DNA from 3 places in the Aeromonas sp. FDAARGOS 1414 genome. Region 2 is predicted to be linked to each of the others. Evidence: predicted binding sites of a transcription regulator. Region 2 holds the regulator's gene; each other region holds the start of a gene.

Region 1 (3,277 bases), 1.2 Mb from region 2:
GCGGCCGAAAGGTGGTCAATTTTCTGACTCGCTCTACCACCCGCATTTTGTTGTCACCATAGGGCTCAAAAAACATCTTCTTGCGCTCTGGCGACAATCCGCGTGCCAAAGCCAGACTGTCATATACCCCTTCCTTGCACTGATTCAGCATGGTAGTCGATATGTCTGTCCCGACAATCTGCACTCCACCGGGCAAGGTACCCGGCTTCTTCATCTGCTGCTCCAGCGCCGTCATGGCGATAGAATATGGCTCCTGTCCCGAAGATGAGGCAGCAGACCAAATCTTGACAGGGCGACCACTTTTGCCCAATTCAGGAAAAATCTTGTCGGTCAGCAGCTGGAACGGATATGTATCACGAAACCAGAGGGTCTCGTTAGTGGTCATCGCATCAACAACCGCCATTTTCAGGTCACGCTCTCGTACACTCATTGCACGGGTGACCAGTTCAGACAGACTCTCGATGCCAAACTGTGCCATCAAAGGTGAAAGACGGCTCTTCACCAGATACTGTTTGTTATCACCCAGCACGATCCCGCTCTGAACCGCAAGAAAGTTGCTGAACTGTTTGTATAAGTCATCCGAAAGTGTCTTCATGCAGCTGTTCTTCTTTAAATTAGAGTGCGTTTTGTACGGCTTTGGCCAATTCATCAGGCTGGAACTTGGCAATAAAGTTGTTTGCACCAACTTTTTGCACCATAGCCTGGTTAAATACACCACTGAGCGAGGTATGCAGAATAACATGCAAATCTTTGAGATTGGGATTATTCCGGATCTCGGCAGTGAATGTATAGCCATCCATCTCGGGCATTTCGATATCGGAAATCACCAGCGCAATCTGATCCTTGATAGGGCCATTTTTGGTCATCTCCAGCAGCATGTTCAATGCTTCGCGGCCATCTTTTGCCAGCACGCATTCAACTCCGATCGCCTCCAGCGCACGCTGTACCTGTTTGCGCGCAACCGAAGAGTCGTCAGCAACCAATACGGGACGTCCCAAGGTCGGATGCTCGACACTGGCCTCCACCAGCTCCTGGCTGACCTCAGTAGAAACCGGAGATATTTCGTTGAGAATACGTTCAACGTCGAGGATCTCGACCAACTCGCCATCAACCTCGGTAACCGCCGTCATATAGTTGATGCGACCAGCCCCCTTGGGGGGAGGAAGGATAGATTCCCAGTTCATATTGATGATGCGCTCGACCGAGTGCACCAAAAAACCCTGAATGGAGCGGTTGTACTCGGAGATGATAATGAAGCACTTGCTCAAATCTTCAATGGGGCGCTTGCCCATTGCCATGCTGAGATCGATGACCGAGATAGTCTGGCCACGAATATGAGCCACTCCGCGAATACAGGAGTTCAACTTGGGCATCACGGTCAAGGGGGGGCACTGCAACACTTCACGCACTTTGAATACGTTGATGCCAAATCTTTGACGTCCATTGAGACGAAACAACAACAATTCCAGCCGGTTTTGCCCCACTAGCTGGGTACGTTGGTTGACCGAGTCCAGGATACTGGCCATAAACACTCCCTAAAAACGCTTGGCATTAATCATGCATGCGTGATGGATTGCGTCAGACTATCGATGTGACAACAAACAGATTCTGAAGCAATCATAGTTAAATATGGTGATATGCGTGAACAACTTATCGACCGACGAGCGAAAATGATTAACCGACTTTTACTCATCAGCCTCTTTTTTGGCAGCATATCCTCGAGCCATGCCTCGGATGTCACAACCTATCTGAGAGAGCAGGCACAAGAGTTCGTTTATGGTCAACTCGATCTGCCGCTGGATGCCAGAGCAGAGGTCACTGCCGCGACCCTTGATGAGAGACTCCCGCTAACCCGTTGCGATGATCTGTTGACCATCAGCTTGCCAGCAAAAATGGAAATTCGTCGTAATACAACTGTTTACATGAAGTGTGAGGAAGAAAAACCCTGGGATGTCTACTTACCGGTAAGGGTCAGTATTCAAAAACCCTTTGTTACTGTCACCGACCCCATTGCCAAAGGGGATCTGCTGAATGAAAGCAAGCTGGTAGTGGCGTTTCAGGATCAAACCCTGATCCGTGGTGACTATCTGACCAACCCGGCCCCTTTGATTGGGGTACGCAGCAAGCGGGAGATCAAACCGGGACAGCCCATCCGCTTGAGCCAGGTTTGCGTGATATGTAAAGGGGATCAGGTCACCCTGACAGCCGAAAACAGCAACTTCCAGATCAAAACCATGGCCCGAGCCTTGCAAGATGGCAGTTTCGGAGAGATCATCAAACTCGTCAATATTCGCTCCGGCAAAACGGTGGAAGGTAAAGTCACAGCAGTCGGTGCCGCATCAGTCACTTTTTGATATCTGGAGCCTGACAATTTTTTTTCTAAAGTTTTGACCTGCCGCACCGATAAACAGGTAAGCAAATCTTAAAGCAGACGAAGGTAACTAAAATGGCCATCAACAATATCAACAACTTGGCGAATAATCGGTTGCAAAATACCGCTAATAGCCAAGGGACAGGCAGCAAGTCAGTCACCTCATCGCCCGAAAACAAAGCGACCACTGTCAAGCTGGACTCCGTCTCCTTGACCAGTGAGGCGCAACAATTGCAAAAAATGCAACAGAACCTCAATACCGCCTCAACCGGCAACGAGAGCAAGGTTGAACGACTGAAAAAAGCCGTCGCGAGTGGCGAATATCAGGTTAACAGCGACGCTGTAGCCAAGAAGATGTTCAGTTTCGAGGCCAATCTGGACAAAGTTCTGGGATGATGGACTTACCTTCGTTACTGCACACCCAAGATGATTACCTTAGCCAGATGCAAGGCATTCTGGAAGAGGAGTTCAGCTTGCTCGAGCAGCATCAGGCACTGGCCCTGCCTGCACTGACCGAGCGCAAACAGCAATTGCTTGCTGCGATAGAAACTCTGGACAAGACACTGGCAGAGATGCCGGAACTGGCACTGCAGCTAGCAGCCTATCCCGACGAGATGGCGCAGCTTCGTGCAAAACTGGATGCCTGCCAGGCACAAAATGATATCAACGGTCGCTTGCTTGAATTGAGCATCGTCTCCAACCGTCGTCTGGCAACCTTTCTGAGTCAGTTGCGTGATCGCAACAGCCTGACCTATGACGCCAAAGGCAATACTCGCTCTGGCACCCGCTCCTACGGTATCAAGGCCTGACATCTCTTATCAGGCCTTGCATTTTTGCTCTCCGTTTTAAAGCACCAGTCGCAACAACTCTCGCCCGTCCTCACACGCATTGACGCGCAGTACTCCG
Region 2 (3,277 bases):
GCGGGAACTCATCGTCAATGCGACCGTGGGGGATCGCAATACCGGCACCGATCCCGGTACTACCCATTTTTTCACGGGCCAGCAAGCATTCAAACAGCGCCTGACGGGAGGTGCCAAGGCGTTCGGCGGCCAGCTCGCTGATGATTTCGAGGGCGCGTTTCTTGCTGGTACAAGGGACTGCACTCTTGGTGCAGTCCCGACTCAGTATGTGTTCAAGTTGCATGGTTATTTTTTATTTAACTTATCTTTGTGCTTGATGATCTGCCTGTCCAGCTTGTCGAGCAAGGTGTCTATCGCAGCATACATATCGGCATGTTCAGAGTTGGCAAACACTTCGCCACCGCTGACGTGCAATTTGGCTTCCGCTATCTGGTTCAGTTTTTCCACGCTAAGCACCACATGAACATTGTTGATGTGGTCGAAATGACGCTCGAGTTTGGCAAATTTGTTATTCACATAATCACGCAGAGCTTCGGTGATCTCGACATGGTGTCCGGTCAGGTTAATTTGCATAACATCATCCTTTTGTTTGCCTAAACCAGGCGTTTGCGCTGATTGGAAGGTGGGATAAACAAGGATTCGCGATACTTAGCGATCGTGCGTCTCGCCACCATAATACCCTGTTCGGCCAGCAAATCCGCGATCTTGCTATCACTTAACGGCTTGGCAGGATTCTCTGCCGTGACCAGCTTCTTGATGAGCGCGCGAATTGCGGTCGATGAGCACTCTCCTCCTCCTTCGGTGTTCACATGGCTGGAGAAAAAAAACTTCAATTCGAAGATACCACGGGGGGTATGCATGTACTTCTGGGTCGTCACCCGGGAGATGGTCGACTCATGCATCTCCACCGCTTCGGCGATGTCATTGAGCACCATCGGCTTCATCGCCTCTTCACCATACTCGAAAAAGCCCTGTTGCTGCTCGACAATGCAACTGGCCACTTTCAGCAGGGTGTCATTGCGACTTTCCAGGCTCTTGATGAACCACTTGGCTTCCTGCAAATGGGAGCGAATAAACTGGGTGTCGGTGCTGCTGCGGGCGTTGCGGGCCATGGCGGCATAAGTCTCGTTGACCCGGATGCGGGGGGCGGAGTCGGGATTGAGCTCGACCACCCACTTGCTGCCCTTCTTGACAACGGAGACGTCGGGGATCACGTACTGGGAGTCGCTCTGGATGATGCCATTGCCGGGGCGCGGCTCCAGCAGCTGGATCAAATCCAGCACCTCCTTGAGGTCGCTCTCCTTGAGTTTTGTCTTGCGGGCGAGGGTGCGGTAATCCCGGTTGCCGAGCAGCTCCATGTGCTCGAGGATCACCTCCTTGGCCTCGTTGAGCCAGGGGGTCTGCGGGTCATACTGATCCAGCTGGATCAGCAAACACTCCTGCACAGAACGGGCAGCAATACCGACCGGATCGAAGTGCTGCACCCGCTTGAGTACCGCCTCGACCTCATCGAGCTCCACCTCTACGTCATCGCTGGTGACGGCTGCCTGGATATCCTCCAGCGCAACGGTCAGATAACCGGATTCGTCGATGGCATCGATAATGGCGAGCGCGATGGCAGCATCCACATCGCTGAACGGTGTGAGCCGCATCTGCCACAGCAGATAATCCTGCAGGTTTTCGGTGGTTTCACCCTGATAGACGCTATCTTCCCCATCGTGGATGGGGCCCGCGCTCTGGGCGGTGCCGGCAGAGTAAACCTCGTCCCAGGTGGTATCCACCGGCAACTCATCCGGCATCTGCTCCTGAGCCATGGCATCGCTGGAATCCAGCTGGCTGGCATCGACCGGCGCTTCCGGACTGGTCTCTTGCGCCTCGCTCTCTTCCTGCTCCAGCAGAGGGTTGTTTTCGAGCGCTTGCTGAATTTCCTGCTGAAGTTCCAGAGTGGAGAGCTGGAGCAGACGAATCGCTTGTTGTAATTGCGGCGTCATGGTCAGGGACTGACCGAGACGCAACTGTAATGTCGGCTTCATCTACGTCGGGATATCCTTATGTTCAGCGAGGCACTCGTCAAAGGAAATGAAGGCATGCCCCCTTACTATAGACTGAATTGATCGCCCAAATAGACGCGCTTGACCTGCTCATCGGCAAGGATGTCAGCCGGTGCACCTTCGGCAATCATCTTGCCGTGGCTGACGATATAGGCCTTCTCACATACGTCCAGAGTCTCTCTGACGTTGTGGTCGGTAATCAAGACGCCAAGGCCCCTATCTTTCAGATGCTGAATGATCTTCTTGATGTCTATCACAGAAATCGGGTCAACCCCTGCAAAGGGTTCATCCAGCAGAATAAAACGCGGCTCGGCCGCCAGCGCACGGGCGATCTCGACCCGGCGACGCTCACCACCGGAGAGGCTCTGACCCAGGTTGTCGCGAATGTGGGTGATATTGAACTCTTCCAGCAGTTGCTGAACCTTGTCTTCACGCTCTTCACGGCTCAACCCCTTGCGGGTCTGCATCACGCCCATCAGGTTGTCGAACACCGACAGGCGACGGAAGATGGAGGCCTCCTGCGGCAGGTAACCGATGCCGTTACGCGCCCGCACATGCATGGGCTGCAGGCTGATGTCCTGATCGTCGATGGTGATGAGACCGGCATCGCGCTGCACCAGCCCCACGATCATGTAGAAGGAGGTGGTCTTGCCCGCCCCGTTGGGGCCGAGCAGGCCGACAATCTGGCCGGTGCCCACTTCCAGGCTGACGTCACTCACCACCATGCGGCGCTTGTAGCTCTTCTGCAGACCCACTGCTTTTAACACTGCCATGGCTTATTTTCCCTGCTTCTTCTGGTCGGCGGGCTTATCGAAATTCTCTACCTGATCCGGCAGGAATACAGTTTTGACCCGCTGGCTCGGGCTCTTGCTCTCGGCGATCATCTTCTGTTTGACGATGTCGTAGCGGATCAGATCGCCATTGACCTGGCTATCTTCCTGCTTGAGCTGACCGTTGCCGGTGATGGTCACCAGACGATTCTTCAGCTCGTAGCGGATGGTATTGCCGTGGGCATTGACCGGCTTGCCGTTATCCAAGATCTGGAAGAAGGTGGCGGGCTTGCCGTAGGCAGTCATCACCTCGGCCCCTTTCTCGCCGGAACGGGTCACTACCACCTTGTCAGCCTTGATCCGGATGGTGCCCTGATTGATGGTCACATCCTCTTCGAAGGTGATGCGGTTGTCCTGCATCTCGGCCACCTGTTTGACGGCATCGACGTAGACCTTCTCGGCAAAGTCGGACTCTTTGGCAGTCACCGCACCACACAACAACAGGGCTGCGAGGGC
Region 3 (3,277 bases), 150 kb from region 2:
CTCAACGGCACCGTTGTCACAGATGGTGTCGGAGATTTTCAGCTCGCCCAGACCGGTGATAGCGATGATGTCACCCGCTTGCGCGTCGGCAACTTCAGTACGGGACAGACCCAGGTAACCCAGCACCTGACCGACTTTACCATTACGGGTCTTGCCGTCAGCACCAACGATGGTGACTTGCTGGTTGGTCTTGACGCGACCACGGGTGATACGGCCGATACCGATAACGCCCACGTAGGAGTTGTAGTCCAGCTGGGAGATCTGCATCTGGAAACCACCTTCGGCATCAGCCTTCGGCGCTTCAACGTTGTCAACGATGGCCTGGAACAGCGGCTCCATGTTTTCGGACTCGACGTCCTGATCCATGGTGGCCCAACCGTTCAGTGCAGAGGCGTAAACAACTTTGAAATCCAGCTGTTCGTCAGTCGCGCCCAGGTTGTCGAACAGGTCGAATACCTGATCCATTACCCAGTCAGGACGAGCACCCGGACGGTCAACCTTGTTGATGACCACGATCGGCTTCAGACCCTGAGCGAACGCTTTCTGGGTCACGAAACGGGTTTGCGGCATCGGGCCGTCTACGGCGTCAACCAGCAGCAGCACGGAGTCAACCATGGACAGTACGCGCTCTACTTCACCACCGAAGTCGGCGTGACCCGGGGTATCAACGATGTTGATGCGGTAGTCATTCCAGCGGATCGCAGTGTTCTTGGCGAGAATGGTGATGCCACGTTCCCGTTCCAGATCATTGGAGTCCATGATCCGTTCCTGGCCTTCCGTGGAGCGGTCCAGGGTGCCGGACTGCTGCAGCAGCTTATCAACCAGAGTCGTTTTGCCGTGGTCAACGTGCGCAATAATCGCAATATTGCGTAAATTCTCTAACATTCTCGCCTCAATCACCGGGTAAAATTGGGCGCTAATTGTACTCTTGCCTTTGTGATCTGCCTAGCAGAATTGCAGTACATTCGCGCATAACAACAGATCTGGATCATAGACCTCTCTGACAAACCCTGCTTAGATGGGCGGTGACCGTATTTCGCGCACCATTACAGTGCACCAAAACGATCCACCATCGCACTAAATTGATGCAACGCGAGTCGAGATCGCCTGATTTTGGGGAGCCTCTTCAGCGAGATTGCCCTGAAATCAAGCTGTCACAAACTTGGCACGATACTGGCTTGTGTGAATACGACGACGCATTCACCCAGAGAGTTTTAACACCGGAGGTTACTTAGCATGTCAGCCCAGAACGTTTTGGCCCTGATCCAGGAACACGAAGTCAAGTTTGTTGATCTGCGCTTTACCGACACCAAGGGTAAAGAGCAGCATGTATCCATCCCTGCTCACCAGGTTGATGAAGATTTCTTCGAAGACGGCAAGATGTTCGATGGTTCCTCCATCGGCGGCTGGAAGGGCATCAACGAATCCGACATGGTACTGATGCCGGACGCAGCCTCCGCCAAGCTGGACCCGTTCACCGAAGAGACCACCCTGAACATCGTTTGTGACGTACTGGAGCCTGCCACCATGCAGGGCTACGACCGCGATCCGCGCTCCATCGCCAAGCGTGCAGAAGATTTCCTGAAGTCCAGCGGCATCGCTGACACCGTGCTGTTCGGGCCGGAGCCGGAATTCTTCATGTTCGACAACATCACCTTCTCCAACACCATGGGCCACAGCTTCGTGAAAATCGAATCTGAAGAAGCCGCATGGAACTCCGGCACTGCCTATGAGCATGGCAACAAGGGTCACCGTCCGTTCGTGAAAGGCGGTTACTTCCCGGTTGCACCGGTCGACTCCTCCCAGGATATCCGTGCCGCCATGTGTCTGGTGCTGGAAGAGATGGGCCAGGTCGTTGAAGCTCACCACCACGAAGTGGCCACTGCCGGTCAGAACGAGATCGCTACCCGCTTCAACACTCTTACGCTGAAAGCAGATGAAGTACAGGTACTGAAGTACGTGATCCACAACGTGGCCCACGCCTACAACAAGACCGTCACCTTCATGCCGAAACCCATGTTCGGTGACAACGGCTCCGGCATGCACTGCCACCAGTCTCTGGCCAAGAACGGCGTCAACCTGTTCGCCGGGGACCTGTATGGCGGTCTGTCCGAGATGGCGCTGCACTACATTGGCGGTATCATCAAGCACGCCAAGGCCATCAACGCCTTCGCCAACCCGACCACCAACTCCTACAAGCGTCTGGTTCCGGGTTATGAAGCCCCTGTCATGCTGGCTTACTCTGCCCGCAACCGTTCTGCCTCCATCCGTATCCCGGTGGTACCGAGCCCGAAAGCTCGTCGTATCGAAGTGCGCTTCCCGGATCCGGCTGCCAACCCGTACCTGGCCTTCGCTGCCCAGCTGATGGCCGGTCTGGACGGTATCATCAACAAGATCCATCCGGGCGATGCCATGGACAAGAACTTGTACGACCTGCCGCCGGAAGAGGCTGCAGAAGTACCGACCGTTGCCGGCTCTCTGGACGAAGCACTGGCTGCTCTTGATGCTGACCGCGAGTTCCTGACCCGTGGCGGCGTGTTCAGCGATGACTTCATCAACTCCTATCTGGAACTGAAACAGCAGGATGTTGACCGTGTGCGCATGACCCCGCACCCGCTGGAGTTCGAACTGTACTACTCCGTCTAAGTCGCAGCAGACAGCCCATTTAGATTGGGGCAGCTTGCCGAATCGTGACAAAACCCGCCAGATGGCGGGTTTTTTCTCTGATAGGATTAAGCAAGATACCGTCAAGGAGAGATGGATGAACAAGATACATGGCATAGGAGCAATTACCCTCCTGTTACTGACCTCATTCAGTACTCATGCGGCCAAGGTCTACTCCTGGGTCGATGGCAATGGCATTACCCACTACACGGATGCCCCTCCTCCCGGCAAAAACGTAAAGGAGGTGGATCTGCGGGCTGCTCCCCTGCTGGGTAGCGCCCCCAGCTCGGTACAGGTAGACAACTTCAACAGCCTGACTGGCGCCGATGCCAAGAAGGAGCAGGAGGCGGCCAAACTGGTGATCGAGCTGCTCTCCCCTGAACAGGGCAGCACCCTGCGCGACAACACAGGCAATATCGTCTTTCAGGGTCAAATCAGCCCCAAACCGCCAACCCAGTATGATGTGCGCCTGACCCTGGATGGCAAGGCTGCCCCCATCGTCAGCAACAGCCTCTCTATCCGGGTCGAAAATGTCGATCGCGGTGCCCACGAAGCTCAGCTAGAACTGCTCGCCAAAGACGGTACGATCCTTGCTAAATCCACACCAGTCACC

Evidence for each region. Region 2 encodes sigma-54, which starts transcription at its own class of promoters, with help from an activator protein. Its sites were predicted from a motif close to TGGCACNGTTTTNGCTT; they were not measured.
Region 1: flgA (flagellar basal body P-ring formation chaperone FlgA) is a predicted target of sigma-54. The motif match lies at 1,547-1,563, and genes of this name have one in related genera.
Region 3: glnA (glutamate--ammonia ligase) is a predicted target of sigma-54. The motif match lies at 1,164-1,180, and genes of this name have one in related genera.

What each region holds. Positions count from the first base shown of each region.
Region 1 is NZ_CP077210.1:2,040,706-2,043,982, forward strand. It holds gene I6L44_RS08950 (protein-glutamate O-methyltransferase CheR) at 1-595, opposite strand, end outside; gene I6L44_RS08955 (chemotaxis protein CheV) at 615-1,526, opposite strand; gene flgA (flagellar basal body P-ring formation chaperone FlgA) at 1,671-2,354, shown strand; gene flgM (flagellar biosynthesis anti-sigma factor FlgM) at 2,447-2,767, shown strand; gene I6L44_RS08970 (flagella synthesis protein FlgN) at 2,764-3,180, shown strand; gene yfcE (phosphodiesterase) at 3,217-3,277, opposite strand, start outside.
Region 2 is NZ_CP077210.1:3,287,172-3,290,448, forward strand. It holds gene ptsN (PTS IIA-like nitrogen regulatory protein PtsN) at 1-223, opposite strand, end outside; gene hpf (ribosome hibernation promoting factor) at 226-513, opposite strand; gene I6L44_RS14770 (RNA polymerase factor sigma-54) at 534-1,973, opposite strand; gene lptB (LPS export ABC transporter ATP-binding protein) at 2,039-2,764, opposite strand; gene lptA (lipopolysaccharide transport periplasmic protein LptA) at 2,768-3,277, opposite strand, start outside.
Region 3 is NZ_CP077210.1:3,437,091-3,440,367, forward strand. It holds gene typA (translational GTPase TypA) at 1-885, opposite strand, end outside; gene glnA (glutamate--ammonia ligase) at 1,237-2,646, shown strand; gene I6L44_RS15545 (DUF4124 domain-containing protein) at 2,762-3,277, shown strand, end outside.